Regions from separate parts of the Ornithinibacillus salinisoli genome, predicted to be linked through region 2. Evidence: a T-box and tRNA genes for the amino acid it is inferred to sense, from the RefSeq annotation. Region 2 holds a T-box; the other holds one or more tRNA genes.
What was found. The T-box of region 2 lies ahead of ileS (isoleucine--tRNA ligase). A T-box ahead of a tRNA ligase gene usually reads a tRNA of that ligase, here a tRNA-Ile.
Positions count from the first base shown of each region.

Region 1: it has a tRNA-Ile gene. The T-box ahead of ileS (isoleucine--tRNA ligase) is inferred to sense a tRNA for this amino acid. The anticodon was not compared.

Region 1 is NZ_JBHUMI010000016.1:304,494-321,456, forward strand. It holds gene dnaG (DNA primase) at 1-973, shown strand, start outside; gene rpoD (RNA polymerase sigma factor RpoD) at 1,011-2,132, shown strand; gene cccA (cytochrome c550) at 2,531-2,896, shown strand; gene ACFSTA_RS12110 (tRNA (adenine(22)-N(1))-methyltransferase) at 2,974-3,687, shown strand; gene ACFSTA_RS12115 (Nif3-like dinuclear metal center hexameric protein) at 3,668-4,783, shown strand; gene ACFSTA_RS12120 (DEAD/DEAH box helicase) at 4,856-6,166, shown strand; gene ACFSTA_RS12125 (deoxyribonuclease IV) at 6,191-7,084, shown strand; gene ACFSTA_RS12130 (DUF2624 domain-containing protein) at 7,128-7,415, opposite strand; gene ACFSTA_RS12135 (hypothetical protein) at 7,616-8,020, shown strand; gene ACFSTA_RS12140 (hypothetical protein) at 8,063-8,389, opposite strand; gene ACFSTA_RS12145 (NfeD family protein) at 8,467-9,102, shown strand; gene ACFSTA_RS12150 (Na/Pi cotransporter family protein) at 9,348-10,979, shown strand; tRNA gene ACFSTA_RS12155 (tRNA-Asn) at 11,386-11,460, shown strand; tRNA gene ACFSTA_RS12160 (tRNA-Met) at 11,464-11,540, shown strand; tRNA gene ACFSTA_RS12165 (tRNA-His) at 11,565-11,640, shown strand; tRNA gene ACFSTA_RS12170 (tRNA-Ile) at 11,656-11,732, shown strand; tRNA gene ACFSTA_RS12175 (tRNA-Ser) at 11,743-11,835, shown strand; tRNA gene ACFSTA_RS12180 (tRNA-Phe) at 12,250-12,325, shown strand; gene sodA (superoxide dismutase SodA) at 12,655-13,266, shown strand; gene ACFSTA_RS12190 (MFS transporter) at 13,383-14,651, shown strand; gene ACFSTA_RS12195 (peptidoglycan D,D-transpeptidase FtsI family protein) at 14,726-16,879, shown strand.
Region 2 is NZ_JBHUMI010000009.1:148,354-165,316, forward strand. It holds gene pgeF (peptidoglycan editing factor PgeF) at 1-81, shown strand, start outside; gene ACFSTA_RS05630 (YggS family pyridoxal phosphate-dependent enzyme) at 103-771, shown strand; gene ACFSTA_RS05635 (cell division protein SepF) at 794-1,216, shown strand; gene ACFSTA_RS05640 (YggT family protein) at 1,220-1,489, shown strand; gene ACFSTA_RS05645 (YlmH family RNA-binding protein) at 1,502-2,281, shown strand; gene ACFSTA_RS05650 (DivIVA domain-containing protein) at 2,419-2,922, shown strand; T-box leader at 2,997-3,222, shown strand; gene ileS (isoleucine--tRNA ligase) at 3,284-6,040, shown strand; gene lspA (signal peptidase II) at 6,827-7,291, shown strand; gene ACFSTA_RS05665 (RluA family pseudouridine synthase) at 7,292-8,200, shown strand; gene pyrR (bifunctional pyr operon transcriptional regulator/uracil phosphoribosyltransferase PyrR) at 8,364-8,906, shown strand; gene ACFSTA_RS05675 (aspartate carbamoyltransferase catalytic subunit) at 9,044-9,949, shown strand; gene ACFSTA_RS05680 (dihydroorotase) at 9,924-11,210, shown strand; gene ACFSTA_RS05685 (carbamoyl phosphate synthase small subunit) at 11,203-12,303, shown strand; gene carB (carbamoyl-phosphate synthase large subunit) at 12,296-15,496, shown strand; gene ACFSTA_RS05695 (dihydroorotate dehydrogenase electron transfer subunit) at 15,493-16,245, shown strand; gene ACFSTA_RS05700 (dihydroorotate dehydrogenase) at 16,242-16,963, shown strand, end outside.

The DNA of each region.
Region 1 (16,963 bases), on a different contig from region 2:
AAATGTAGTAGCAACGATGGGTACAGCATTGACAGAAATGCAAGCGAAATTATTACGACGATATGTTGACAAAGTTATAATTTGCTACGATGCTGATTATGCTGGTATTGAAGCTACTTACAAAGCAGCGATTTTGCTTCAAAGCGTTGGATGTCAAGTCAAAGTTGCAAGAATGAAAGATGGGATGGATCCAGATAATTTTATCCAATCGTCTGGCGCTGATGCATTTAGGACAGAAGTAGTTGAAGCAAGCGATACGTTCATGAGTTTTTACATGAACTACCTAAAGAAAGATTATAATTTAAGTCTTGAAGGAGATCGCATTCAATATATAGAAATTGTATTGAAGGAACTTGCAAAAATCGAAAGTCCTATTGAAAGGGAACATTATGTAAAAGAGTTAAGTAATGAATATGATTTGATGATGGATACATTAATAGATCAAATTCAGACTCATCGTCAAAAATCAAGTCCTCCTAAGGATAAGAGAGAAAAAGACAGATATACTAATAATGGACCAAAACAGTATCAAAAAAGAAAATTATTGCCAGCTTTCCATAATGCTGAAAGAAAGTTAATTGCATATATGTTGCAAGATCGTGCAATTACTGATAAGGTGCAGGAGGAATTAGGGGCTTCCTTTAACATAGATGAACATAAGATAATAGCAACGCATTTATATGCATATTATGAGGAAGGCCATCCGGTCGATGTGAGTATGTTCGTTGAAAAACTAACAGATGACAAATTAAAACAGTTAGTTATTGAGATCGCAATGCTTTCAGTTTATGAAGAGATAAGCGATACAGAGATAAATGATTATATTAGGATCATTCGCTCCGAGTCGAATGACATGACTAGTATCAAACAACTAAAACAAGAACAAAGATTAGCTGAACAACAAAAAGATCCAGTTAAAGCAGCTCAGATCGCAATGAAGATCATTGAAATAAAGAAACAAGTAAAGCATTAAAAAAAAGATTTAAGTAGTCTAAGAAGGAGGGGGACTCATGGCTGACAATAAACCTTCACAAACAAAAGAAAACGAGCCAGAGTTAACACTTGAACAAGCCAAAGATCAGTTATTGGAAATGGGTAAAAAACGCGGTGTTTTAGCATATGAAGAGATCGCTGATCGTCTATCCAATTTTGTAATTGAACCTGATCAAATGGATGAATTTTATGAGTTTTTAGGAGATCAAGGTGTAGAGATTATCGGAGATTCTGAAGAGGATCCGAACATGAAAGAAATTGCTAAAGAAGAAGAATTTGATTTAAATGATTTAAGTGTACCACTTGGAATTAAAATAAATGACCCTGTGAGAATGTACTTAAAAGAAATAGGCAGAGTGGATTTGTTATCTGCAGAAGAAGAAATAGAATTAGCTACTCGTATTGAGCAAGGTGAAGAAGAAGCTAAAAGACGTTTGGCGGAAGCTAATTTACGCCTTGTAGTAAGTATTGCTAAGCGATATGTTGGTCGTGGTATGCTATTCTTAGATTTAATCCAAGAGGGTAATATGGGGCTGATTAAGGCAGTTGAAAAATTCGATTACCGCAAAGGATTTAAATTTAGTACGTATGCAACGTGGTGGATTCGCCAGGCAATTACTAGGGCGATTGCTGATCAAGCTCGTACAATTCGAATACCAGTCCATATGGTAGAAACAATCAATAAATTAATACGTGTTCAGAGACAACTTTTACAAGATCTTGGTCGAGAGCCAACTCCAGAAGAAATTGGAGAAGAAATGGAGCTATCTCCAGAGAAGGTTCGCGATATATTAAAGATCGCACAAGAACCTGTTTCATTAGAAACTCCAATTGGAGAAGAAGATGATTCTCATTTGGGAGATTTTATAGAAGATCATGAAGCAGTTTCTCCATCAGACCATGCTGCTTATGAATTATTAAAAGAGCAATTAGAAGATGTACTAGATACATTAACGGATCGCGAAGAGAATGTGTTGCGATTACGATTTGGGCTAGATGATGGACGTACTAGGACATTAGAAGAAGTAGGGAAAGTATTTGGTGTAACTCGAGAAAGAATCCGCCAAATCGAAGCGAAAGCATTGCGCAAACTTAGACATCCTAGTCGTAGTAAACGTCTGAAAGACTTTATGGATTAAATGAAGTTTGATCATTGTCATGTATTCTATATGGAACAATAAACGATTATGTGACAACCCTCTCTTTCAAAAGAATCACATACTGTAGAAGAAATACTTGAATGAATACAAAAACAAGTATTTCTTCTTACATCATTGATACCGTTTTCATTTCTTGTATTTATTTTATACAATTATAAACGTTTTTGCAACTAGGTATTTTGATTCGTTTTCTAATTGAAACATAAAATGCAAGTGGTTCAATGATATTCAATGATATTTCAGTTATATTTTGATTTGAAATAAATTGTCTATAATTTTTCACATCTTTTTTCTTTAAACTATGTTGGTTTTCGAGTAAAATAAATATAGCTTTGTACAATATTATATATATTGGGGATACATAAGGAGGAAATACAATGAGAAAAAACCCAGTGATTCCATTTGCAATTATAGCTATAGTAGGAATACTTACAGTAATCGTTTTATCTTTTATTGGGGTAGATCAACGCAATAACATAGCGGGTGAAGACGGAGATCATGGTGGAGAAGCCGGCGAAACTGTTGCCGATCCTGATGTGATTTATGAGAATAATTGTTCGTCATGTCATGGTGCCGATCTTTCAGGAAGCTTTGGACCAGATTTAACACAAGTGGGTTCCAATCTTTCACCTGAAGAAATTTCTCAGATCATTCAGAATGGACAAGGAGAAATGCCACCTCAAGGTCAACTTTCTGAAGGAGAAGTTTCTTCCCTCGTAGAATGGTTAAGCGATCATCAATAAATATTAAGTTGTATTAAAAAGTAAGCTTTCTGCCAAAACAGAAAGCTTTTCTTTTAGTTTATGTGTCGGAGGTATGTATGGATCATTCAATTAAGCTGTCTAAAAGATTACAAATTGTAGCATCCTATTTGCCACAAGGAGCAAATTTTGCTGATATAGGTTCTGATCACGCTTATCTCCCATGCTATGTATGTGCAAATGATGTAACTGCGCGTGCAATTGCAGGAGAAGTTAATGAAGGCCCATATCAAAGTGCGAAGGATACAGTTACTTACTACCAAATGAATGGTTCAATTGATGTGCGTTTAGGTGATGGGCTAAATGTGGTTCGTCCAGCAGAAGTGGATCAAGTAGTAATTGCCGGAATGGGTGGAGCGTTAATAAAAAGTATATTAGAACAAGGGAAAGATAAACTTCAAGAAGTTAAGCGTATAATAGCCCAACCAAATGTAGATGAAAAGAATGTTCGTTCCTGGTTAATTAATAATGGGTATGTTATTACACATGAGGGTATTACAGAAGAAAATGGACACACCTATGAAATAATTGTGGCAGACAAAAGTGAAAATCAGATGTCATTAACAGATCAAGAAATACTATTTGGACCATTTTTATTAAAGAATAGACCTAGTGTATTCTATGATAAATGGAAACTCGAACTTGAAAAGCGTTTGCGAGTCATAGAGCAATTGCAACAAGCAAAGGTTAAACCAACGGATAAAATAAAACAGTTTGAGTCAGAATTGAATATGATTGAGGAGGTTTTAACAGATGAGACAAAAGTTAACTAACTCAGACGTATTTAAGATAATGGAACAGTGGGCACCACGTTCTCATGCATATGATTGGGATAATGTAGGATTGCAAATAGGTTCACATAATCAACCAGTTAAGAAAATAATGGTCACTTTAGACGTGATGGAATCAGTGGTAGATGAAGCTATAGATCAACAAGTAAACCTAATTATTGCACATCATCCAATGCTTTTTAAACCTATACGTCAATTGAATACAGATAGTTCCATAGGTAGAACAATAAAGAAGCTACTTGAAAACGATATAACTGTTTATGCCTCACACACTAATTTAGATGTTGCTGTTGGAGGCGTAAATGATATGTTGTCTGATCAATTAAACCTAGGATCAAGGAAAGTATTAGTTCCGACATATCGGGAGCCGTTATACAAGATCGCCATCTATGTTCCACACTCCCATAAATCGAAAGTGCTTGACGCATTGGGTGAAAATGGAGCGGGGCACATCGGGAATTATAGTCATTGCACCTTTCAAACAGAAGGTAAAGGATCATTTAAACCATTAGATGGTTCACAGCCTTTTATTGGAACTACGAATGAAATCGAAAAAGTTGATGAAGTGAAAATTGAAACAATTGTTCAGGAAAGTAATTTGAAAAAAGTTGTACAAGCAATGACTAATAGCCATCCGTATGAGGAGCCTGCATATGATATTTTTCCATTGGAAAATGAAGGAGAGCAGTATGGAATTGGTCGTATAGGTGAATTGGAACACGCGATGAATGTAGAGGCATTTTGTAATCAACTAAAGCTTACTTTAGGTCTAAAGAGTCTTCGAGTAACTGGAGATTTATCAAAAAACGTAAAGAAAGTAGCCGTTTTAGGAGGAAGTGGAGAAAAGTATATCCATGCTGCGAAAAGAAAAGGTGCAGATATTTTTATTACAGGTGATATGACTTTTCATGTAGCACAAGAAGCTTGGCAATTAGGATTAGTCGTTATTGATGCCGGTCATTACATAGAGAAGGTAATGAAAAACGGAACAAAAAATTATTTAGATAAAAGCCTAACAAACACAGGTATCGACATAATAACATCACATATAAATTCGGATCCTTTTCAATTTGTTTAATAGCAGATAATAGGTAAACAATAGAAATGAAAATTGTATTAAGATGATAGCATCATCAAAAGGAGTCAGCTTATGAATAATAAATTCAATGAATTTGCGTTTCAGCCTATTTTGCTGGATGTAATCGAAAAATTAGGTTTTAAACAACCGACCGAAATACAGCAAAAAGTAATTCCTGCTATATTAAAAGGGAAAAGTGTAATAGGTCAATCCCATACAGGTTCTGGAAAAACCCATGCCTATTTATTACCTTTATTTAATCAAATAGATGCTTCGAAAAGGGGAGTACAGTTTGTCATAACTGCTCCTACTAGAGAGTTAGCCACGCAAATATTTGATGAAGTAAAGAAAGTAATTACGTATGCTGAAATGGAACAAACATGGAAAGCCAAGTTATTAGTAGGTGGAACCGATAAACAAAAGATGATAGATAAATTGAAAGAACCACCACAAATTGTAGTTGGTACTCCAGGTAGAATATTAGATCTAGTCAAAAGTGAAGCACTTTCCCTTATTACTGCCAAATCCTTTGTCGTTGATGAAGCAGATTTAATGCTTGATCTTGGCTTTATACAAGAAGTAGATCAACTGCTTGTGCGTTGTAATCAAGAAATACAACTCTTAGTTTATTCTGCTACCATCCCACAACGATTAGAACATTTTTTCAAAAAATATTTAGAAAATCCATTACATGTTAAGATTGATGATCGATTATCACCTGAAACTATGGAACATCGACTAATAGCGGTAAGACATCGAAAAGAAGCAGATATTATACTCGAGCTTTCTAAGGCAATTCAACCGTATTTAGCGATCATATTTACTAACGGTAAAGAAAAAGCAAATGTGTTAGCAGATGAATTGCTACAAAAGGGGCTAGAAGTTGGTTTAATACACGGTGGATTAACTCCAAGAGAACGAAAACGCGTTCTTAAAGATATCCAAAATTTACGTTATCAATATATTGTTGCTACCGATTTAGCAGCAAGAGGAATAGATATTAAAGGTGTTAGTCACGTCATAAACGCACAAATTCCTAAAGAGGAAGATTTTTATATTCATCGTGTAGGTAGAACAGCAAGAGCTGGAATGGAAGGGACAGCAATTAGTTTATACCATGAGGATGATTTGCAGCTCATTCAAAAATTAGAACAAAAAGGATTGCAATTTACTTTTTCAGATATTAAAAATGGACAATGGCAAGAAGCAAAACCATGGAATGAAAGAAATTTAAGAACGAATGTCACGACGGAAGTTGAAAAAGAAGCTTGGAAGCAAGTACGTAAACCTAAAAAAGTTAAACCTGGATACAAGAAAAAAATGAAGAAGCAACAAGAGTCAATAAAGAGACAGATTACGAAAAAAACTAAATATAAAAAATAAGGATAAAAGGGAGAGGTGTACCAAGTGGTTAAAATAGGTTCACATGTATCAATGAGTGGGAAGAAGATGCTTTTGGGGTCAAGTGAGGAAGCTGTATCTTATGGTGCAAATACGTTTATGATATATACTGGGGCACCCCAAAATACAAGAAGAAAAGCAATTGAGGAATTAAATATTGACCAAGGATTAGAGCATATGAACACTAATGGTATTTCAGATATCGTTGTTCATGCACCATATATTATAAATATTGGAAATACTACAAAACCAGAAACGTTTGAATTAGGTGTTAACTTTTTACGAAGTGAGATTGAGCGTACAGCAGCAATCGGTGCAAAACAAATCGTTCTCCATCCTGGAGCACATGTAGGTGCAGGGGCAGAAAAAGGGATTCCAAGAATAATTGAAGGCTTAAATGAAGTTTTAGAAAAGGATAAGGATGTCCAAATAGCCTTAGAAACAATGGCAGGAAAAGGTTCAGAAATAGGACGCACCTTTGAAGAATTGGCAATGATTATTGACGGTGTAACCCATAATGAGAAACTGTCAATATGTATGGATACTTGTCATATCCATGATGCTGGGTACGATATCGTAAATGATTTTGATGGTGTATTAAATCAATTTGATAAAATTATCGGTATTGATCGTATAAAAGTTGTTCATATTAATGATAGTAAAAACGAACGTGGCGCACATAAAGATCGTCACGAAAATATTGGTTTTGGACATATTGGATATGAAGCACTGCATAAAATTATTCATCATCCACAATTAAAAGAAATACCGAAAATATTGGAAACACCTTATGTAGGCGAAGATAAAAAGAATAAAAAAGCACCATATAAATATGAAATAGAAATGATTAAAGATGGAAACTTTATTTCTGATTTGAAAGATATAATTGTTAATCAATAATAAAAAAAGGAATCTTGTCAATTTTGACAAGATTCCTTTTTAGTCATTGTTCGAATAATGACTCTAAACCATAGTATTTAACAATTTCTTGAAATAGTTTGTTTGCTTTTTTTGCCGTTTCAACATTTGTGATTCTTGCTAATTCCTTTAGCATTTTATTACGATCCTGTTTATTAAATGGATCAATCTTATTATTTTGTAAGTAATTCCAAATATCTCTTGCTTCCTTATTCGTTACAGTAAATCCATAATCTTTTCCATAAGCATGAATTTCCTCGGGTGTTAATTGTTTCATTTTACTTATTACAAGTCCTTTAATAAATGTAGACATAATGTAACTCCTTTTTTATGATTGTTGTTACACTATATGCAAGAACTAGGATTTTTCAACTTGTACTTCTATTCATTATGTGAAGGCAAAATTATAAAATATAGAAGGTATTGTTTATTTTCCCAAAAAGTAACATTATATTATGTGAAAGTAACCATAAACTATAGATGCACCTCAACTTAATAAAGGAGGTCTTGATTATGGATGAGTTTAACCGTAGAGATAATATTGAAGATGCTCCAAATCATGGTGACCCGATCGAAAGTGGTCCTGTAGCTCCAGGAAATTTCGATAAGCCGGAAAGAGTCGAGACGTATAGCAATAGAGACGAAGAAACTGCTGCTGAGCTAACTGCAGACGATTATCGTGAACAACGCGTTCAAATAGACGATGATGAAGGTGCAGAGGCTAACACAGCCTTTGGTTGGGTAGCTATTGCTTTGTCAATTGTATCATTCTTTTGGTTACCAGTTATTATGGGCGCAGCAGGTATTATTGTTGGGTTCATGGCCAGAGCTAGAAATGCTGATACTTTAGGTAATATTGCCATTATCGCAGGGGCAATTTCCATCGTATTTGCGCTTTTTATAGGACCATTTCTATAACTATGGAGGCTGATTTCGATCAGCCTCTTTTGTTTTGGTTATTTATTCTTTATATAATGGAAAGAAGTAATATGAGTGAGACTTAATATCATATGGATTAACATTTGGATTCAGTGTTTTAAAATCAGTTAGTATATCATCAATTACTAAGGGTGTATTTTCAAATTCATTCAATTGTTCCGCGATAGATAACACAGTTTCACCTGGTTGTACTTTTATTTTTATTGCTTGAAAGTGACGTGCTTGCTCAGAATCAACTGTAGTAGAATATTCGTTTTTATCTTCACTTATTTGTGTTCCAATTGTCATGTCTTTATAAATACTTACTAAGAATAGTATAATGAATAAATAAAGCAAAGTTTTTTTCATTAAAGTGGCTCCTTTTAGTGAAACTTTAACAATCTTACATACGTATTATGAATGAAAGGTAAAGGAGGGGGATGTAGATGGAAATTTTTAATTATGATTGGATAGGTATGGTAATAACTGGATTTGCTACTCTATTTTTGATTGGTGAAATACTTGTAAATATGCGTGGATTCTTTGCTTTACTAGGTATTGGATTTATTACGGTTTATTTTTCAGTATATTTAGAAACAAACTCCCTTATCATTATGCTTATTATATATTTTGTTGGATTATTACTGATTGTAATTGATGGTAAGCTATTAAATGATGGTACGCTAGCTACTATTGGTGTCGCTAGTATGTTAACAGCAGTTGCACTACCTGCACCAACGTTTACTGCTGGTCTATACGCTGTACTTGGGGTATTGGTCGGAGTAGGTTCATCGTTTTTATTTTTAAAAGTATTTAAACGCCGAAAAATGTGGACTAAACTTGCTTTAAAAGATCGGTTAACAAAAGAAGCGGGATATAGTTCCATGAATCAAGATTATGAAGGTTTAATGGGCCGTGAAGGAAAAACTCTAAATGATTTACGTCCAGTTGGGACTATACGTGTCGACTCAAAGGATTATAGTGCTGTTTCCAATGGTCAATGGATTCCAAAGAATAGTAATGTCCGAATAGTTGTTGTGGATGGAACGAAAATACTAGTAGAAAAAATTGCAGAAGAATAAATTATCAACTCTTGCCGAACCAATGCATCACTTAGGCAAGAGTTTTTATTTTGCCTATCTTTTCACTACGAATAATATAGGGAGGGTAGAAAATAATAGGAGTACGCCAAATGAGTAAGTAATTTGTTTGTAAATTTAATGTAAAGTTTTGCTTTACATACTTTACAAAACGACTATCTTCAACAATAATGATTAAGGCATGTTTAATATATTTCAACAACGTATATGAAGGGACGGAGTAATCATTGAGTAATATTGATCTACAGACACTCCTATTTGAGTTTATTGGAGGATTGGGAATTTTCCTGCTTGGTATTAAGTACATGGGGGAAGGTTTACAGAAATCAGCAGGTGATCGACTACGCGATATTTTGGATCGTTTTACGAGCAATCCTTTCTTAGGTGTTTTAGCTGGTATTATTGTTACTATACTTATTCAGAGTAGTTCTGGTACAACCGTATTGACCATTGGATTAGTTAATGCTGGATTTATGACACTTAGACAAGCAATTGGCGTTATAATGGGTGCTAATATTGGCACGACAGTAACAGCATTTATAATTGGAATAGATATTGGGGAATATGCCCTACCAATAATAGCAATTGGTTGTTTCCTTTTATTCTTCTTTAAGAATACTAAAATCAATAATATCGGTCAGACCGTCTTTGGTTTTGGTGCATTATTTTTCGGATTAGAATTAATGAGTGGTGGATTGAAACCACTGCGTTCATTGGAAGTGTTTCAAGAATTGACACTTGAGATGAGTCAAACTCCTATATTAGGAGTAGTCGTAGGTACGGTATTTACAGTAATAGTTCAAAGTTCAAGTGCCACAATTGGAATATTGCAAACACTTTTTGCGGATGGTGCAATGGACTTAAAAGCTGCACTTCCAGTATTGTTTGGTGATAATATAGGAACAACAATCACTGCGATACTAGCTTCTATTGGTGCAAGCGTTGCTGCTAGAAGAGCAGCGTTAACTCATGTGATTTTTAATGTTATTGGTACTACAATTGTATTAATTTTATTAACACCTTTTACAAATTATGTTGGATTTCTACAAGAGCAGTTCGTTCTAAATAAAGAAATGACCATAGCGTTTGCCCATGGTAGTTTTAATATAGTGAATACATTGATTCAATTACCATTTATTGGTGCTCTTGCCTGGGCCGTTACTAAGATTGTTCCGGGTAAGGATGTTATCATTGAATATAAACCGCAACACTTAGATCCAATATTTATTCAACAATCGTCCTCTTTAGCGCTTGATCAAGCTAAGGCAGAAGTTGTTCGGATGGGTGAATATGCATATAAGGGATTAGAGGAGACAAACCTCTACTTAACAAATCATCATCAGAAGCATTCTGAAATGGCTATTCAGATAGAAGGCGCATTAAATAGTTTAGATCGTAAAATAACTGATTATCTTATTGAATTATCTGGTGAGTCAATGTCTGAATTGGAAAGCGCAAGACATACAGCTTTAATGGATTCAGTTCGTGATATAGAGCGAATTGGTGACCACTTTGAGAATATTATTGAATTAATTGATTATAAAATATCAAATAAGGTCCAATTGACCGATCAGGCAATAGAAGATTTAAATAATATGTTCGATTTAACCATTTTAACGGTGAAACAAGCTATTAAGTCTCTAGATAACACGAATAGAGAAGAGGCTCTAGCTGTCGTTCAAAAAGAAGATCAAATCGATAAAATGGAGCGAGTATTCCGTAAAAAACATATCATTCGTATGAACGAAGGGTTATGTAGTGGTTCTGCGGGTATCGTCTTTGTTGATATCATTAGTAATTTAGAACGTATTGGAGATCATGCAGTAAATATTGCTGAAGCGGTTTTAGGTGAAAAATAATTTTTAAAGTGATGAAATTATTTTGATAAGTATCTTTAAAAGGTGCACAAATTATTATTTGGATAGCAAATCGTACAGTATATCAATTTTACTGTACGATTTTTGCTTTTATTTTTTGAAAATAACATCTTTGAAATTTTGTAAAAGTTTATATTGAAATCTTTAAGTGGAGATGGTATAGTAAATCTTGTCGTTTTAAACATACATATCCAAGTAACGCAAATGAAAAAGTAATTAAAAATTATTGACATATTCTTTATAACATGATAAATTATATTTCGTTGCTAATAAAACAAGCTTACTTGACTAGAAGCACAATGCTTCTATGAATTAACTAGAAGATGTAGGGGTCCAACATCTTTGATTAAGCTTTCAAAAGCAAGATCAGGGAACAATTTTAGATTATTCCACAGTAGCTCAGTGGTAGAGCTATCGGCTGTTAACCGATCGGTCGTAGGTTCGAATCCTACCTGTGGAGCCAAGTGGCGGCGTAGCTCAGCTGGCGAGAGCGTACGGTTCATACCCGTGAGGTCGTGGGTTCGATCCCCTCCGCCGCTACCAACTTATATATTAATTACATCTATGGCGGTCGTGGCGAAGTGGTTAACGCACCGGATTGTGGCTCCGGCACTCGTGGGTTCGATCCCCACCGGTCGCCCCATAAATTTAATATAACGGACCCTTAGCTCAGTTGGTTAGAGCTATCGGCTCATAACCGATCGGTCGCAGGTTCGAGTCCTGCAGGGTCCACCATTAATAACTCGGAGGTATACCCAAGTCTGGCTGAAGGGATCGGTCTTGAAAACCGACAGGGGTGTCAAAGCCCGCGGGGGTTCGAATCCCTCTACCTCCTCCATACATATTAGGGCGTTAGTAGCACCATTTAAAAACTGAAACAACTTGTAGATGTAGGGACACAGTGAATAAGATAAGCTTAGAATCACTACCTTTAATATAATTTATACTATGGCTCGGTAGCTGACCGCTAACATCAATGAAACAACACCTATGTGCAGGTCTGTCCCGAAGCACCAAACATCTCAGAATAGGCTTTTAGATGTAGGGACACAGTGAGTAAGATAAGCTTAATATTACTACCTATAATATTAATTAAACTATGGCTCGGTAGCTGACCGCTAACATCAATGAAACACACCTATGTGCAGGTCTGTCCCGAAGCACCAAACATCTCAGAATAAGCTTTTAGATGTAGGGACACAGTGAGTAAGATAAGCTTAGTATTACTACCTATAATATTAAATTAAACTATGGCTCGGTAGCTCAGTCGGTAGAGCAAAGGACTGAAAATCCTTGTGTCGGCGGTTCGATTCCGTCCCGAGCCACCATTAACTTTAAGAATCAACAAGCATACATGCTTGTTTTTTTAAATTGTCTAGGAAATTGGCGATAAATCAAGTTTATCTAATCTCCTTTGGGGTATCTTCCATTTAAATCACTATTTTCCGTAGTGACATCGAACCATCAACGTTGTGCTGACTAAGTCTCTACATCGCTAACCTGGCGTTAGTGCTTTTGTTTTTATATACATATCTTTTTCTCGTTTACATCGTGGAAAGTATGCATATGATTTGCAACAAATGGAAACCTTTGATAATCTTGCAATTAAAGGATGAATATTCATTCCTTTCATTTAATTAAAAGGAGGAGTTTTATTATGGCTAAATTTGAACTACCTGAATTACCTTATGCATATGATGCATTAGAGCCAACAATTGACAAAGAAACAATGAACATCCACCATACAAAGCATCATAACACGTATGTAACGAAGTTGAATGGTGCGCTTGAAGGCAATGCTGACCTTCAAGGAAAGTCTATTGAAGATCTTGTAAGTAATCTAGATGCAGTACCTGAAAACATTCGTACTGCAGTTCGTAATAATGGTGGCGGACATGCTAACCATAGTCTTTTCTGGAAAGTACTATCTCCAAACGGAGGCGGAGAGCCATCTGGAGAACTTGCAGAGAAATTGAATGCAAAATTTGGTAGCCTTGATAAATTCAAAGAAGAATTTGAAAATGCTGCTGCAACTCGTTTCGGCTCCGGCTGGGCTTGGTTAGTACTTAACAATGGAGAATTAGAAGTTACAAGTACTCCTAATCAGGATTCTCCTTTAATGGAAGGAAAAACGCCATTATTAGGTCTTGATGTTTGGGAGCATGCATATTACTTAAAATACCAAAACAAACGCCCAGATTATGCAAAAGCATTCTGGAACGTTGTTAATTGGGATGAAGTTGCTAAAAACTATAGCGAAGCAAAATAAAGTATAAGGAAAAACACGAGGGAATTCCTCGTGTTTTTTTGTGCTTGAAAAAGCTTGTGCATATCCAATTGTGAATTGCTTAAACTATAAATGGAAAGTAAAAGGAGCAATTCGATATGCAGAAAAATTTTCAACATTTATTTGGTAAAACGGAAGTAAATCGTGATCTTATTCTATTATTATTAATTGGTGGACTATACTCCTTAGGGATTTTCTTATCAAATACATTTGTAAATATATATTTATGGAAGCAGGCTGGGGATTATATTACAATTGCAGTTTATAATTTAGCTATCTTCCTATTTCAACCAATAACATTTATACTTGCAGGTAAAATTGCCAAAAAAGTAGATCGTATAATTGTATTAAGATTAGGTGTAATATTTTTATCCCTATTTTTTTTATGTGTGCTCTTTATTGGTGAAAAAGCTGCTACATATAATTTTTTGCTAGGGAGTTTATTGGGTATTGGCTATGGTTTTTATTGGTTAGCGTTTAATGTATTGACATTTGAAATTACTGAACCTGAAACGAGAGACTTTTTTAATGGATTTTTGGGTGTTTTACAATCTTTTGGGGGAATGATTGCTCCTATATCAGCGGGAATAATTATTTCGAGAATGTCTGAAAATGTAGGTTATACAGTTATTTTTACTGTGTCATTTATTTTATTTATTTGTGCTGTTGTCAGTAGTTTATTTCTAAAACGGCGATCAGCAGAAGGTAGCTTTTATTTTAAGAGAATCGTACAAGAAAGAAAACATAATAAAAATTGGGCTAGAATACTTAATGCCCATGTTTTCCAAGGGTTGCGTGAAGGGATTTTCATGTTTGTTATTTCGATATGGATTTATATTGTAACCAAGAGTGAACTGTCGCTTGGTATGTTTAACTTATTCTTCTCGGGATGTTCATTTATTTTTTATTTTTTAACAACAAAATTTGTAAAACAATCGAAACGTAAGCAATCCATCCTTTTTGGCAGTCTGCTTCTATATCTTTCACTTTTTATCATTTTAATACATGCCAGTTATGTAACACTTATTATATATGGAATTTTGATAGGAATTGCATACCCAATCATTAACGTTCCATATATGTCATTGACATATGATGTTATTGGTAAAGCACGTAAGGCAAAAGAATTACGAATTGAATATATTGTGGTCCGGGAATTTTTCTTAAATATCGGACGAGTGGTTTCTATCACTGTTTTTCTATGTGCGGTTTCGTTATTTGAAGCTGAAAAAATTATACCAATTCTGTTAATTATTTTTGGTGCTCTTCATTTATTTATATATATTTCAATAAGAAATATATATTTAACCAATCCACAAAAAGAAGTACTTATTAAAGATCAAATATCAGACGAAAAAAATCGTTAATACTATTCGTTTATAGTAAAAATGGTGATATAATATAGGGTAGTCTTATAAAAAAGTTTTAATGGGGGAGAAAGATGAAAAAGAATAAAAAGAAGAAGGCACAGTTGCCTTTTCGTTTAAATATATTATTTTTTATTGTGTTCTTACTATTCTCAGTTCTTATCCTTCAATTAGGTGTTGTTCAAATATTAAATGGAGAGAGCTTCCAAGAAGAGATCGATAAAACGATTCAAGATACGACGAAAATTCCAGTTCCGCGGGGAAAAATTTATGATAGAAATGGAAATGTAGTTGTTGATAACAAACCTTTATATGCAATCACGTATACGCCTCCTAAAGGTGTTCAAGCAATTAAAAAGTTAGATGTAGCAGAGAAGCTATCTAAATATATAACTATGCTTGCAAATTGTGAAGGAATTGATGATGCAGATCAATTAGAAGAATGTAAAGCAGAAAGAAATAGTCAGATCAAATCAATAACAGAACGAAATAAAAAAGAATACTGGTATTTAAAAAATCAAGAAGAAGCAGATGAACGTTTATCATTGGAAGAAGCGTCAGAAATGAGTAATGCAGAGCAATATAATGAAATATTGGACCGCATTACTGATGAAGAAATTAGCAATTTTACAGATGAGCAATATGAGGTTATCTTAATTAAGAAGGAATTAGATAAAGCTTATTCCTTATCACCACAAATTGTAAAAAATGAAAATGTTACCCCTGAGGAATATGCACAAGTAGCAGAACATTTGCATGAATTAGAGGGTATAAATGCGACGACTGATTGGGATCGTGAATATCCGTATGAGGATACATTCCGAAGCTTACTGGGATCAATAACTTCCCAAGATCAAGGAATCTTAGCTGAAAAAGAAGATCATTATTTAACCAGAGGTTATAGTCGAAATGATCGTGTTGGTAGAAGTGGATTAGAAGAGCAATATGAAGATTTATTACGAGGAAGAAAAGAACAAATACAATATACGACGAAAAATGGAAATGTTATTGATTCAGAAGTAGTTGTACAGGGGGAACGCGGGAAAGACTTGGTTCTAACCATTGATATGGAATTTCAAGAAAAAGTGGATGAAATTATTCGGAAAGAACTAAAAACAGCTTATGATGTAAATCCATCCGCAAACAAATATATGGAGGATGCAATTGCTGTTGTAATGGATCCTAAGACTGGTGAACTGCTAGCCGTTTCTGGCCAACACTATGATTCCAAAGAAAATGAGTTCGAAAATGTTGCTTTTAAAGCGTTATACGATGCGCATCGTCCTGGTTCAGCAATTAAAGGCGCAACTGTTTTAGCAGGTTTTGAATCTGGAGTGATTTCACCAGGTACATCTTTTTATGATAGTCCGATTACTATTGCAAGTGGGGAATCTAAAGGTTCTTGGACTTCAGGACTTGGATCACTTAATGATATTGGAGCATTACGACGTTCATCCAACGTTTATATGTTTTATGTCGCATTAAAGATGGGTGGGGAAAATAGATACCCATTCCCTAATGGACAGACAGCATCCTTCAACACAGATGCTTGGCAAAAGATGAGAAATTATTTTATGCAATTTGGTTTGGGTGTACAAACGGGTATTGACTTTCCATATGAAGAAACAGGATATAAAGGGGACGAAGCTTTCAATCCAGGTCTTCTAATGGACTTTGCTATTGGACAGTACGATACATTTACAACGTTACAATTAGCTCAGTATGTGTCTACGATTGCCAACGATGGCTATCGAGTTCGTCCTCATTTCTTAAAGGAGGTACGTAATCCTAGTAACACGGATGAACTTGGCTCGCTATTTAAATCTACAAATACAGAAGTCCTTAACCGTGTAGTTATGGACCAAAATCTACTCGATCGAGTTCAGGAGGGATTTCGTCAAGTTTTCCAAGTATCAGGAGGTACTTCCTACAGTTATTTCAAGGATAAGGATTATAACCCAGCTGGAAAAACAGGAACAGCTGAGAATGAAAAATGGGATAATGGTGTTATGTATGAAACGGAAAACTTATCATTAGTTGGCTATGCACCATTTGATGAACCGGAAATTGCGTTTGCTTTAATTGTGCCGAACACAGCTCCTATTAGTAATCGTCACCCTGTAAATAATAAGATCGGTGAAGGAATTTTAGATGCGTATTTTGAACTTAAAGAAAAAAGAGATCAGGGAGAATCTTCTAATGATGAAGAAGATGAAGTAGACGAATAATATTTACCCTAAGACCACATTTGGATCTTAGGGTTTTTTTACATTAATTTTACATAGAATTTATGAAAACTTTATAATGGATTG
Region 2 (16,963 bases):
AAATCGCTATTTTACTCACATCGACGAGATCAAGGTAAAACAGGAAGAATGTTAGGATATATCGGATTAAGGAGATTCTAATGAAGAGGTGAATTGGTTATAATGGATGTAGCAGCAAATTTAGACACGATTTTGTCTCATATTAAGCAATCATGTAATAAAAGTAATCGAAATCCCGAAGAAATTACCATAATTGGTGTGACAAAATATGTTACAATAGAACGAACAGAAGAAACAATTAAAGCTGGCATTACAAATCTTGGCGAAAATCGTCTAGAGGGTTTTCAGGAAAAATACAACCACTTTAATAATAGAGCAAAATGGCACTTTATCGGTACACTACAGTCAAGAAAAGTAAAGGAAGTTGTTGATCAGGTAGAAGCTATACATTCCTTAGATAGACTATCGTTAGCAAAAGAAATAGACAAGCGTGCTTCGAAGCAAGTAAATTGTTTTATACAGGTTAACGTGAGTGGAGAAGAATCGAAGCATGGAATAAATCCTAAAGATTTATTACCGTTTGTAAGAGAACTAGCTCCCTATCCGAATGTTCGTGTAGTTGGTTTAATGACCATGGCTCCACATATAAATGATGAGCAACACTTACGTAAGATCTTTAGAGATTTAGCTGCTTTAAGAGATATGATAAGAGATAGTAATTTTTCACATGCATCTTGTGAATTTCTATCAATGGGGATGAGTAATGATTATCAGATTGCCGTTGAAGAAGGAGCTACACACATCCGAATTGGCTCTAAACTTGTAGGATAATAGGGAGTAATGGGGTGAAACAATGAGCATTAAGAATAAAATTAAAAATTTCTTTACCATGGATGAAGAATACGAATATGTAGAAGAGAGTATGGAGCAACCGGATTTCCCAGCAACAACAGCTCGAGATAATGTCGTTAATTTAAAACGTATCGAAAAAATGAATTCAAAGGTCGTGCTTTGTGAACCTAGAACTTATAATGAAGTTCAGGAAATAGCGGATAACATTATTAATAGGAGAGCAGTTGTAATTAACTTACAGCGTACAGATCTTCAGCAAGCAAAGCAAATTGTTGATTTTTTAAGTGGCACTGTGTATGCACTTAATGGTAAAATGCAAAAACTTGGTTCGCAAACTTTTTTATGTGTGCCAGACAATGTAGATGTATCTGGATCCATTTCGGAGTCATTTGCGGAAGTAGAAGAATTTAACAAAGGATGGTAATATATGTTAGCACAAATATTTAATTTACTAGATATGGCCCTACGCATTTATAGCTTTGGGTTAATTATTTATATTTTTATGTCATGGTTTCCTGGTGCACGTGAGTCAGCCTTCGGAAGTTTTTTAGCAAAGATTTGTGAACCGTATTTAGAGCCGTTTCGTAAAATTATACCTCCACTTGGTATGATTGATCTTTCACCTCTAGTAGGAATACTAGTCATAAACTTAGCAAGACCAGGTTTGTGGGAACTATATCGATTTATTGCGTATTAAAGGAAATGACGAATGGATATCTATCAACATTTTAGAAAAGAAGAACATGAATTTATTGACCAAGTCTTGTCTTGGATAAACGATGTGGAAAGAACATACCAGGCTAAGATTACTGATTTTTTAGATCCTCGAGAACAGCAAATTGTTGAAATGTTAATCGGAACTAGTCATGAAGATGTAACACTTCATCAATTCGGTGGTGGTTCGTACACGGAACGAAAGCGAGCAATTATAGCACCATTTTATGAGAATATATCAGAAGAAGACTTTCAGTTGACCCTATTACAAGCCACTTATCCACAAAAGTTTATTACATTAACACACCCTGATGTAATGGGGGCGTTTCTATCTTTAGGAATTAAAAGAAAAAAGCTTGGGGATATTGTTGTCGAAAATGGAGTTATTCAAATTATGACAACAGATGATATTGCACAATATGTTGTTGCTAATTTAACATCAATTAAAAAGTCTAATATTACAATTGAAGAAAAAGCTATGCAATCACTTATCCAAACAGAACCCAATTGGGTAGAAGTGGACCAAACGGTCTCGTCACTGAGATTAGATAATGTTTTGAAAGAAATTTATCATATTTCTAGAAAAATAGCTTCCGAATATATTGAAAAAAAACAAGTAAAAGTGAATTATAAGCTAGTTGAAGATGGTAAATTTATGCTCCAAGAAAACGATCTCATATCTTTACGTGGTAAGGGAAGAAGTAAGCTTGTAAGTATTAATGGACATACCAAGAAAGAGAAAATAAGAATTACTACTGCCGTTTTAAGAGATTAACCAATTGAAATAATTTTTTTAATATATTTCTCAATTTTTGCAGGAGTTTGGAATTATTTGTCGAAATTTACATAATAACGATATTATACGTGTTTATTATAAATAGAATTACTAAATACTGTGAGGAGGTGGCCTTTGTGCCATTAACACCGCTAGATATTCATAATAAAGAATTTACAAGAGGCTTCAGAGGGTATGATGAAGATGAGGTTAATGAATTTTTAGATCAAGTCATTAAAGATTATGAAATTGTTATTAGAGAAAAGAAAGAACTTAAAGAAAAAGTGGAGCAAATGAATGAAAAGCTTAGCCATTTTACGAACATTGAAGGAACATTAAATAAATCGATTCTAATTGCACAAGAAACTGCGGAAGAATTAAAAGGGAATGCTACAAAGGAATCCAAGTTGATTATTAAGGAAGCTGAAAAAAATGCTGATCGTATTATTAATGAAGCATTAACAAAATCTCGTCGTATTTCCTTAGAAGTTGAAGAATTGAAGAAACAAGCAAAAGTATTTAGAACTCGTATGAAAATGCTTGTGGAAGCACAGTTAGATATGATTAAGACGGATGATTGGGATGAATTATTCGATGTTGAGATGGGTGAAGAGCTCGAATTAATTAATAATGAGTCATAAACCTTGACGTTTTATGGATTTTTACATATAATTCATACACAGATGTATGTGTTCTCTAAAAGTTTATATTTGTTGTAAATACTATGATAGAGAAAGTATAGAAGCAAATGAACTGTTTGAGCGAGTCAGGGATGGTGTAAGCCTGATACAGCTATGCTTTTAGAAAATCACTCTTGAGTATCCATTCGAAAGATGTCAAGTAGAAATGGACGGATATTTCACGTTACGAATATCAAGTGAATTTAAAATGATTTATTTTAAATTTATAAGGGTGGTACCACGAGTCTTCTCGTCCCTTTTGGGATGCTAGAGGGCTTTTTTTAATTTTATTTTGTAAGATAATGAAGGAGGAAAAGTGAGTATGGATTATAAAGATACGTTACTCATGCCGAAAACAGAATTTCCGATGCGTGGAAATTTGCCGAATAAAGAACCGAAAAGACAAGAAAAATGGGAAGAAATGAATCTATATGAAAAAGGACAGGATCGCACAAAAGAAAGACCATTATTCATTTTGCATGATGGACCTCCATATGCAAACGGTGATCTCCACATTGGTCATGCGCTGAATAAGATCTTAAAAGACTTTATTACAAGATACAAATCTATGACTGGCTATCATGCCCCATATGTGCCAGGATGGGATACTCATGGCTTGCCTATTGAAACTGCATTAACAAAAAATAAAAAAATAGACCGTAAAAAAATGAGTATTGCTGAATTCAGACAAAAGTGTGCGGAATATGCGATGGGACAGCTGGATAATCAACGTACCCAGTTTAAACAACTAGGTGTTCGCGGGGAGTGGGATAATCCTTATATTACGTTAACGAAGGATTATGAAGCTGCGCAAATTAAAGTATTCGGTGAGATGGCTAAAAAAGGATATATCTATAAAGGGTTAAAACCCGTTTATTGGTCTCCTTCATCAGAATCCGCGTTAGCTGAAGCGGAAATTGAATATCAAGATAAACGCTCTGCATCGATATATGTTGCCTTTGAAGTGAATGATGGAAAAGGTGTATTAAACAATGGTGATAAAATCATTATTTGGACAACTACACCTTGGACAATCCCAGCAAACCTTGCGATTGCATTACATCCATCATTAAATTATGTGGTAGTGGAAGTAAATGGGGATCGTTTTGTTATTGCAGAGGAATTACTTGAAGCGGTAACGAATGAGTTAGAGTGGGAAAATGCTCATGTTGTAAAAACATTTAAAGGTCAAGACGCGGAAAAAGTTGTAGCTAGACATCCATTCTATGATCGTGATTCCCTTGTAATCTTAGGTGACCATGTAACAACGGAAGCAGGTACTGGTTGTGTTCACACTGCCCCTGGACATGGTGAAGATGATTTCTTTATATCGAAAAAATATGGAATTGACGTATTGTGTCCAGTAGATGAAAAAGGTGTATTTACTGCACAAGCTCCTGGATTTGAAGGTATGTTTTATGATAAAGCAAATAAAGTTATTACTGAAAAATTAGAAGAAGTAGGAGCTTTACTGAAGTTATCATTTATAACGCATTCTTATCCACATGATTGGAGAACGAAGAAACCGACGATTTTCCGTGCAACTTCACAATGGTTTGCATCAATAAAAGACTTCCGTCAAAACATTTTGGATGAAATTAAAGAAGTTAATTGGTACCCGTCATGGGGAGAAACTAGATTATATAATATGGTTCGTGATCGTGAGGACTGGTGTATTTCACGTCAGCGTACATGGGGTGTTCCAATTCCAGTATTTTATGGAGAAGATGGGACAGCGATTATTACGGATGAAACGATTGAACATGTATCTAAATTATTTGCAAAGCACGGGTCTAATATTTGGTTTGAAAATGAAGCCATTGAATTATTGCCGGAAGGATTTACTTCGGAACACAGTCCAAATGGTAAATTTACCAAAGAAACGGATATTATGGACGTATGGTTCGACTCGGGTTCTTCCCATGCAGGTGTTTTATTAGAGCGTGATGACCATAGACGTCCAGCAGATATCTATTTAGAAGGTAGTGACCAATATCGTGGCTGGTTTAATTCATCATTATCTACATCCGTGGCAGTGACTGGAAAAGCTCCTTATAAAAATATTATTAGTCATGGATTTGTGTTAGATGGTAACGGTAGAAAAATGAGTAAATCACTTGGAAATGTTATACAACCAAGTAAAGTGTTAAAGCAATTAGGAGCGGACATTCTAAGACTTTGGGTTGGTTCTGTTGATTATCAAGCAGATGTACGTATTTCTGATGATATTTTGAAGCAAACCTCGGAGGCGTATCGTAAAATTAGAAATACTTTCCGGTTTATGCTGGCAAATTTAGCTGATTTCAATCCGGAAACAGACCGAGTTCCAGAATCTGAAATGCAAGAAGTGGATCGATACATGCTTCATCGATTACAGCAACTTTTAAAAGATGTACGTGGAAGCTATGAAAAATATGAGTTTTCTCCTATTTTCCATCGCATTCATAACTTCTGTGCAGATGATTTAAGTTCATTCTATCTCGATTTTGCTAAAGATATTTTATATATCGAAGCTGCTGATAATCAACGCCGTAGAAGTATTCAAACTGGGTATTACGAAATATTAACTACCTTAGTGAAGTTGTTAACGCCGATTATTCCACATACTGCTGATGAAGTATGGGAATACATTCCAGGGGTAGAAAGAAATAGTGTTCATTTAACGGACATTCCTGAGCCTAGAGAAGTTGCTAATTTTAAAGGGCTGGAAGAAAAATGGAATCACTTTATGGCTGTACGTGACGATGTATATAAAGCATTGGAAGAAGCAAGAAATGAAAAAGTCATTGGTAAATCCTTAGAAGCAAGGATTACGGTTGTAGCTAAAGATGATCTAACAAAAGAGATATTAAATTCAATTCCAGATGTACATCAATTATTTATTGTATCCGAAGCTGTCATAAGTGATCAGGATGAAAAAGCAAAAGCTTATAAACATGTTGATGTTGCTGTTGAGAAACATACAGGTGAAAAATGTGAACGCTGCTGGGTTGCTTCAGATTCAGTAGGAACTGATACAGCACACCCAACATTATGTTCACGTTGTGCAGATGTTGTAAAAGAACATTATTCAGCATAATGAAATAGGAAGAAACCCCTCTAGAAATAGAGGGTTTTCTTTTGGAAATACTATTTCCTAATAGACGGATACTTTTCCAAGTAATGAAACTTAATGAGCAATTGATGTAAAATGTGCAGGAACATATCAAAAATTGCTCTGACTACAAATTGTGAATTAATATAACGCTCGCAACACCGCTTCGGAAATACACTTCGCTTTCCGAGGGCGGCTGGTGAGCCTCCTCGTGCTACGCACTGTGGGGTCTCACCGATGCCTATTCTCCCGCAGGACATGGAACGCTACGTCAGCGACACATCGCACGCAGAAAAAGTGCTTTTCTTTTTCAAGGAGTCTTCGTGTATTTCCTACGCTAGTGAAGTAGTAACACTTTTCTTTAAACAAGAAATCACCATCAGCGGAGGCAGAATACGAAGACTCCTGTGGGAACAGCACGTGTCCGAAGACCCCGGAAGAAGTGGTTTTCTTCTGAGGAGGCTGAGGCCGTGCCCACGGAAAGCGAAGTATTCTGACGGAGCGGTTTTGTAGCACACTATTGAATTAGACTGTGAAAGTAAATCTACGCAAAAGTTATGTCGCAGTTTATATAAAATGACCAACAAACTATGCGAAAAGAGCTATTGGAAATATGATACTTTCCTATCCTGTTAAGGCTATTGCCATAAAGGCTAGGCAATAAGCAAGTTTTCTAACATTGAAAAATAACGAATTTAAGTATAAGATTAATAATGAATTTGTTGTAAAGTTGTTGAAAAAATATAGAATAAGAATTCGGAGGCCAGGAGAATGTATTGGTATTACATAATCGCAGTAATAATTATTGGAATTGATCAATTTACAAAATGGCTTGTCGTAAAAAACATGGAGTTATATGAACAAATTACGATTATAGATAACTTTTTTAATTTAACATCTCATCGGAATAGTGGAGCTGCATGGGGTATTTTAGAAGGAAAAATGGTATTCTTTTATATTATTACGGTCATTGTAATAATAGGTGTACTATACTACATGCATAAATTCGCAAAAGAAAATAAACTCTTTGCCATTGCCTTAAGCTTTATTTTAGGGGGAGCAATTGGAAATTTTATTGATCGACTTATGCATCAAGAAGTTGTGGACTTTTTTGATTTCATCATTTTCGGATATGATTTCCCTATATTTAATATCGCAGATTCCTCATTAGTTGTTGGGGTTGGTCTTGTGATTATTGCTACTATTTTAGATGAGAAGAAGAAAGGAAAAGCTTAAATGACTTTAGAGCACGTAGTTACAGAATCAGAAGCTAAAACGAGAATAGATAAATTAATGGCAATGATTAATCCAGATAAATCTAGATCACAAGTACAATCGTGGATTAACGAGGATATGGTTACAATTAATGATCAAGTGGTAAAAGCTAATTATAAATGTCAGGTTGGAGATGTTGTACGCTGGTCTATTCCCGAGGTAAAACCGTTGGAAATCGATGCAGAAAATATTCCATTGGATATTGTTTATGAAGATAGTGATTTGTTAGTCGTGAATAAAGCAAAGGGCATGGTCGTTCACCCATCTGCAGGCCACCAGAGTGGTACACTAGTTAATGCTTTACTATACCATTGTAATGATTTATCTGGAATTAATGGAATAGAACGCCCAGGAATTGTACATCGAATTGATAAAGATACAAGTGGTCTAGTAGTTGTTGCCAAAAACGATTCAGCCCATGCCAGCTTAGCAGAACAATTAGCTTCAAAAGATATTGAGAGAAAGTATGAAGCGATTGTTCATGGTGTCATTGATCATGACACTGGAATGATTGACGCACCAATTGGGAGAGATCCAAAAGACAGGCAAAAGATGGGTGTAGTAGAAACTGGTAAAAATGCAGTCACTCACTTTCAAGTAGTAAATAGGTATAAAGATTTCACACATATCGAATGTCAGCTTGAAACTGGGAGAACTCATCAAATTCGCGTACATATGAGGTATATTGGCTTTCCACTTGTTGGAGATCCAAAATATGGTCCACGTAAAACAATGAATACAAATGGTCAAGTTTTACATGCAAAAGTCCTTGGTTTTACACATCCTACTTCAGGAAAATGGTTGCAATTTGAGGCTGATCTACCGCAGTACTTTAGAGAAGTCCTTTCAGAAATTGAAAAAATCTATTGACAGCCATCTCGAAGTCTGAAATAATAAGTGAAATGAATAATGATCCTTTAAGATAGTCCCGTGAGGCTGAAAAGGAAAGCGGAGTAAGTACTTACTTGAGATAAGTATATCCAAAACCCTTTTTTCCTCATGGAATAAAGGGTTTTTCTATAGAGGTGAAGGAATGAAGAAAAAAACGGAAGTACTTGATCATAATGCCATGAACCGAGCACTTACAAGAATAGCTCATGAAATACTTGAAAAAAATAAAGGCGGATCAGACATAGTCATTGTTGGAATTAAAACAAGAGGTGTTCCACTTGCGAAGAGATTACAAGAAAAGATTAGATCGATTGAGAGCCTAGAGGTGCCAATAGGCGAGCTAGATATTACATTATATCGAGATGATTTGCAAAAAACAGTAGAAACAAATGAACCTGAATTAAAAGATACAAAAATCGATGTAGATGTAACTAATAAAAAGGTAATTTTAATAGATGATGTGCTTTATACAGGTAGAACGGTTAGAGCTGCGATGGATGCTGTAATGGATATTGGTAGACCTTCACAAATTCAGCTAGGCGTTCTTGTGGATCGTGGACACAGGGAATTACCAATACGCGCAGATTATGTAGGAAAAAACATTCCTACATCAGATAAGGAAATTATTGTTGTTCAACTTGATGAAATAGACGATATGGATCAAGTTTCCATTTATGAAAAGTAAATAAGGACCTTTAACGTAAATCCAGAGAGGTTTACAAGGTCGTTGAGAAAAACGTGTCTATAATTAGCTACACGTGTACCTCTTTGCGACCAAAAACGCAAAGAGGTTTTTTTATGAGATAAAACTGGGGGGATCACATGAGACATTTTATTTCTTTAAATCAGTTGACGAATGATGAAGTCTATACGTGTTTAGAAACTGCGGAGGCATATCGTAATAGGACAAAACGATGTAATCAGAATCATTTTGTGGCAAATTTGTTTTTTGAACCTAGTACACGAACGAAGATGAGTTTTACCGTTGCTGAAAAAAGATTAGGAATGAATGTACTGGATTTTCAGTCAGCAACCTCCAGTATGACGAAGGGTGAAACACTCTATGATACAGCGAAAACGTTTGAAGCAATTGGAGCAGATTTACTTGTCATACGCCATCAATCTGATGATTGGTTTAAAGAGCTTAAAGAAAAAATAACAATTCCTATCATTAATGCAGGTGCTGGTAAAGCGGAACATCCTACACAGTGTATGTTGGATTTGTTAACGATCTATCAAGAATATGGAACAATTGAAAATTTAAAGGTCGTTATTGTTGGTGATATCAAGCATAGCAGAGTGGCCAAATCAAATGCGGAAGCATTAAAAAGACTTGGTGCAGAAGTATTCTTCAGTGCTGCTCCAACTTTTAAGGATGATAGTTTAGAGTTTCCGTATCTTTCAATGGATGAGGCAGTAGAAATTTGTGATGTCTTAATGTTGCTTCGAATACAGCATGAAAGGCATGAGAACCAAACAGAAACAACGAATTATCTAGAAGAATATGGACTAACGAAACAACGGGAAAAGAGAATGAAAAAAGAGTCCATTATTCTTCATCCTGCACCAGTTAACCGAGGGGTCGAAATTGATTCCGGATTAGTCGAATGTAAGCGATCAAGAATTTTTAAACAAATGGAAAATGGAGTTTATGTAAGAATGGCTATTATCACGCAACTATTACAAGGATGGGGGAAGTCAAATGAGTATGCTCTTGAAAAGTGTTAAACGATTATTACCAAATGAGGAAATGGAAACGTGTGATGTATGGATTGATCAAGGTAAGGTAAAACGGATCGGAAAGAATCTTTCTTTTGATGCGGATCAAGTTGTGGATGGAAAAAATAATTTATTATTACCTGGTTTTATTGATGTGCATATTCACTTGAGAGAACCTGGTGGAGAGTATAAGGAGACGATTTTAACTGGTACTCAAGCTGCTGCACGTGGAGGATTTACTACAGTTTGTGCAATGCCAAATACGAATCCGGTTCCAGACTCTCCCTTAAATGTAAAGATGCTCTTAGATAAAATTAAAGAAGATGCGGTAATTCGCGTTTTACCGTATGCATCGATTACAAAGCAACTAGGTGGAAAAGAACTCACATCGATTCAAGAAATAGCGCAAATGGATGATGTCTTCGCTTTCACGGATGATGGAGTTGGTATACAGACAGCGGACTTCATGCTACGTGCAATGCAAGAAGCGGCGGCCTGTGGAAAACCAATTGTTGCCCATTGTGAAGATAATTCCATCGTCTATGGGGGAGTTGTTCATGATGGCGCAGTTAGTGAAAGATTGCAGCTACCTGGTATCCCTTCCTTAAGTGAATCTGTTCAGATTGCTAGAGATGTGCTACTAGCCGAAGCAACAGGATGTCATTATCATGTTTGTCATGTAAGTACGAAAGAATCCGTGCGGGTGATTCGCGATGCTAAAAAAGCTGGAATTAATGTAACGGCTGAAGTAACCCCACACCATTTACTCTTAAATGAGGAATCTATTTTGGAAGATAATGCAAATTATAAAATGAATCCACCTCTTCGTAGTCGTGAGGATCAAAAGGCATTGTTAGATGGATTACTTGATGGAACGATAGACTTTATCGCAACGGACCATGCGCCACATACTGAAGCTGAAAAAGCAAGCGGATTTCTTGACGCCCCTTTTGGCATAGTTGGGCTTGAAACCGCATTTTCCTTACTTTATTCCACTCTAGTAAAACAAAAGAAGATTACATTAAATCAACTAGTAGATTGGTTGACTGTTAAACCTGCGAGTGTATTTAATCTTCCATACGGGAGGTTTGCAGAAGGCGAGGTCGCAGATTTAACGTTAGTGAACATAACTAGAAATTCAAAGATAGATAAACATACATTTTATTCTAAAGGAAAAAATACACCATTCCATCATTGGGAGGTTACTGGTGTACCTGTATTAACGATTGCTGAAGGAAAAATTGTCTATGAGGAGTGTCAACATGATTAAACGTCAATTAGTTTTAGAAGATGGAACAGTTTTTAGCGGTTATGGATTTGGCAGTGATCAAGATATTAGTGGAGAAGTAGTTTTTAACACAAGCATGACAGGCTACCAAGAAATTATCTCAGACCCATCCTACTGTGGACAAATTGTCACTCTGACCTATCCATTAATAGGGAATTATGGAATTAATCGAGATGATTTTGAAACTGTCGCTCCTTTTATCAATGGATTAATCGTTAGGGAAGTTAGTGATCATCCATCAAATTTTAGAAGCGATGAAAATCTTGATACCTTTCTCAAAGCACATAACATCCCGGGACTTGCAGGAATTGATACACGAAAATTAACAAGGATTATCCGAAGCTATGGGACGATGAAAGGGTATATCACCAATACGGAAGTATCTGTAGACGGTATTGTAGAGAGCTTGAAAAGCATTCCGCTTAGAAACGACCAAGTGCAACAAACTTCTACGCTAAAACCATATATTGTACCGGGAAGAGGCATACGTATTGTTTTAGTAGATTTTGGTATGAAACATGGGATTTTAAGAGAATTAACGAAACGTAATTGTCATATAACTGTTGTTCCATATAATTATGGCGCAGAAAATATTCTTCGTCTAAAACCTGATGGGATAATGTTAACAAATGGACCTGGAGATCCAAAGGATGTTCCTGAGGCCATTCAAATGATTAAGGGAGTTGTACCATATATACCAATTTTCGGGATTTGCTTAGGCCACCAATTATTAGCATTAGCCTGTGGTGCAGAGACAGAGAAACTAAAGTTTGGTCACCGAGGTGGCAATCATCCAGTAAAAGATTTAGAGACTGGTAAAACGTATGTAACATCACAAAACCACGGGTATGCGGTAGTAGCGGAATCCTTAGATAATACTGGTCTAACATTAACCCAAATTGCTCTGAATGATCGTACCGTAGAAGGAATTCGACATACTGCATATCCAGCTTTTTCTGTACAATATCATCCAGAAAGTTCTCCTGGACCAGAAGATACAAATTACTTATTCGATGAATTTTTAAACATGGTAAAACAAAATCAAAAAAGAAGCGAGGAGATAGTATATGCCTAAACGTACAGACATCCAGAAAATACTAGTAATTGGATCAGGACCAATTGTTATCGGCCAAGCAGCAGAATTTGATTATTCAGGTACGCAAGCATGTCAAGCGCTTCGTGAAGAAGGTTATACCGTTATTTTAGCAAATTCAAATCCGGCAACGATTATGACCGATCATACAGTTGCCGATAAAGTATATATGGAGCCATTGACGGTGGAATTTTTAACCAAAATTATACGTAAGGAACAGCCAGATGCTCTACTTCCAACACTAGGCGGGCAAACAGGGTTAAATTTAGCTGTTGCATTAGAGGAAACTGGAATATTACGTGAGTACCATGTGGAATTATTAGGAACATCATTAGAGGCAATTCAAAAAGCAGAAGATCGAGAGAAATTTCGTACATTAATGCATGAAATAAGGGAACCAGTTCCTGAGAGTCAAATCGTTAATACGGTAGATGGTGCGCTTGCATTTGCTAAACAAATTGGCTACCCATTAATTGTCCGGCCAGCCTATACACTTGGTGGTACAGGTGGTGGTATGTGCTATAACGAAACAGATTTACGAGAAATCACACGAAATGGGTTAGCACTATCCCCTGTTAACCAATGCTTAATCGAACGAAATATTGCTGGATTTAAAGAGATTGAATACGAAGTAATGCGAGACGGTAATGATCAAGCAATTGTTGTTTGTAATATGGAAAATGTAGATCCAGTAGGTATTCATACGGGTGATTCGATTGTCGTTGCACCTTCACAAACGTTAAGTGATCGTGAGTACCAATTATTAAGAAATGCCTCATTGAAAATAATTCGTGAATTAAAAATAGAAGGTGGATGCAATGTACAACTAGCATTGGATCCGAACAGCTTCAAATATTATATTATTGAAGTAAACCCTCGTGTGAGCAGGTCCTCTGCTTTGGCATCAAAGGCAACTGGCTATCCAATTGCTAAAATGGCAGCTAAAATTGCAGTCGGTTTAACTTTAGATGAAATTAAAAACCCGATAACTGGTACAACATACGCGCTTTTTGAACCAGCATTGGACTATGTTGTTACTAAAATTCCTCGCTTTCCATTTGATAAGTTTGTAACTGGAGATCGGACGCTAGGAACACAAATGAAAGCTACAGGAGAAATAATGTCGATCGGACGTGCTTTTGAAGAGTCATTATTAAAAGGGATACGTTCATTAGATGTAGAAACAGAAGATATTTGGTTAAAGTCCTTAATGGATGTAGACAATGATAAATTAACGCTACGTCTGAAGAAAGCTGATGATGAAAGGATATTTGTTTTGGCTGAATTGTTAAGAAGGGGGATCACAATCGATGAAATTTTTGAGGTAACGAAAATCGACCGCTTCTTTTTAATGAAAATCCAGAACATTATTCAATTAGAAAATCAAATGCTTGAAAACAAATTTTCCATTGACCTATTAACTGCGGCTAAGGAGAAGGGATTTTCGGATACTCAAGTTGCGAGACTGTGGAATGTGCATGAGGATGACATATATACATTACGCAATCAAGAACATATTTCACCTGTGTATAAAATGGTAGATACATGTGCTGCTGAATTTGAATCCCAAACGCCTTACTTTTATAGCACGTATGAAGAAGAAAATGAATCACTTCCTTCTAGTCGTAAAAAAGTACTTGTACTAGGTTCTGGTCCAATTCGAATTGGGCAAGGAATAGAATTTGATTATGCTACTGTACACTCCGTTCTAGCAATTAAAGAAATGGGATATGAAGCGATAATAATGAATAATAATCCGGAGACTGTTTCAACAGACTTTAGCATTTCTGACAAACTTTATTTTGAACCATTAACATTAGAAGACGTCATGCATGTCATTGAGCTTGAGCAACCTGAAGGAGTAATTGTTCAATTTGGAGGACAGACAGCCATTAATTTAGCTGCAGGATTAGAACGTCGCGGAGTAACTATTTTGGGTACAAACTTAGAAGCAATTGACCGGGCGGAGGATCGAGATAAATTTGAACTATTACTTGATGAACTTGATCTTTTACGACCAAAAGGTCATGCTGTGAGGAAGCTTGAAAATGCGAAGGAAGTAGCCAACTCAATAGGATATCCTGTTTTAGTTCGTCCGTCTTACGTAATCGGTGGAAGTAGAATGGAAATCGTTTATAGTGATGAGGAATTACAAGCATATTTGATAAAAACTACGAATTTAAATAACGAACATCCGATATTAATAGATAAATATATTACCGGCATTGAAGTGGAAGTTGATGCAATCAGTGACGGAGAAACAACTATAATCCCTGGGATCATGGAACATATTGAGCGATCAGGTGTACATTCTGGAGACTCCATTGCAGTCTATCCTCCACAACGTATTTCAGAATCTGTTAAACAGAAATGTATGGATGCTTCTTTAAAAATAGCAAGGGGTTTACATGTGAAAGGGTTAATAAATATTCAATTCATCATTTGTGATGAAGATGTTTATGTCCTTGAGGTGAATCCAAGAGCAAGTAGAACAATTCCATTTCTCAGTAAAATTACAGGAGTAACGATGGCAAATATTGCTACAAAATGTATTCTTGGCGATAAGTTATCCGATATGGGTTATCATTCTGGCATCTTGCCAGAAGATCACCAAGTTTCTGTAAAAGTACCGGTATTTTCATTCGAGAAATTACGAAGTGTAGACACGATATTAGGTCCAGAAATGAAATCTACAGGAGAAGCAATTGGATATGATAAGACATTAGAAAAGGCTTTATATAAAGGGTTAGTTGCTTCAGGTTTGTCCGTTCCAAATGAAGGGGCAGTATTATTAACGGTAGCTGATAAAGACAAACAGGAAATGCTTGAAATTGCAGAACGTTTTCATCAATTAGGGTTTCAGTTATTTGCAACACAAGGTACTGCGCAACAAGTGAGAAACTTAGGTATACCTGTTACACAGGTTGCTAAAATTGGAGCTGCAGAACCAAATGTACTATCGATTATTGAAAAAGGTCAGGTGCAATTTGTGATCAATACGTTAACATCTGGAAAGCAACCACGTTCTGATGGATTTATGATTCGTCGTCTATCGGTTGAGCATGGTATAGCCTGCTTAACGAATTTAGATACAGCAAATGCTATTTTAAATGTTATTGATTCGACAACATTTAGTGCAAAACCGATGACAAATAAAGAGGTAGTTCATCCATGATTAAAAAAGAAAAAGTAGTGATAAGAGCTTCTGAAAGCATTGCTCTAGATACAATTGAAATGGTACTGGAAAATGTTTATATAAGTGAAACTGCTATTCCGGGACAGTTTTTGCATATTTATGTTGATAGACACACATTAAGAAGACCCATATCAATTGCAGATGTAAATCGAGAAACTAAGACGATTACGGTGTTGTTTAAAAAGTTAGGATCAGGGACAAATCGACTAGCAGATTATCATCCGGGTATGATGCTAGATGTACTTGGTCCTAGTGGGAACGGTTTTAGGATCAATAGAGAGGATTCCACTGTACTGCTTATTGGTGGTGGGATAGGGGTTCCACCATTATATAATCTTGGTAAAACATTGGCGGAACAAGGAAAAAATATAATTTCCGTACTCGGATTTCAATCAAAAGAACATGTTTTTTATGAACAAGAGTTTCAACGGTTAGGGGAAACCATCATCGTTACCAATGATGGTTCGTATGGGGAAACGGGATTTGTTACAGATGTCATCGATTCTTTACGAGAGTATGATTGTTATTATTCATGTGGTCCAATTCCAATGCTCCAGGCTGTAACGAATCGATTACAAACAAAAAAAGGATACATTTCATTAGAGGAAAGAATGGGATGTGGTGTAGGTGCATGTTTTGCTTGCGTTATTCCGACTGTGGGGGAAGACGGGTATCGTAAAATTTGTAAGGATGGACCTGTATTTTCAGCTGAGGAGGTAAAATTATGAGTCAATTATCCGTTGAATTACCGGGATTACAATTAAAAAATCCGATCATGCCAGCGTCTGGTTGCTTTGGGTTTGGTCGTGAATATAGTCAGTTTTATGATTTAAGTAAGCTTGGTGCTGTTATCATGAAAGCTGCTACTGGTACGGAACGGTATGGAAATAACACCCCCCGTGTAGCAGAAACATCGTCTGGTATGTTAAATGCAATTGGCTTACAAAATCCCGGTGTTGACAAAATAATTGCCAATGAAGTTCCTTTTTTAGCAAAATACGATACGCAGATTATCGCTAATGTAGCTGGGAGTACATTAGAGGAATATGAGAATGTAGCTGCTGCTTTCAATGAAAGTAAGCATGTTCATGCTTTAGAGCTGAATATCTCCTGTCCCAATGTTAAAGAGGGAGGAATTCAGTTTGGAACAGATCCTAGTATGGCTGCTCGTGTTACAGAAGTTGTGAAACGGGCTAGTAATCTACCAGTCTATGTCAAACTGTCACCAAATGTCTCTAATATTGTAGCCATGGCTAAGGCTGTCGAGTCTGCAGGTGCTGATGGATTATCTATGATTAATACGATAACTGGTATGCAAATACATCTTTCGAGTAAAAAGCCACTACTTGCAAATAAAACAGGGGGATTGTCTGGACCGGCAATTAAACCTGTTGCAATACGTATGATTTACGAAGTTTCACAACAAGTCACAATTCCGATTATCGG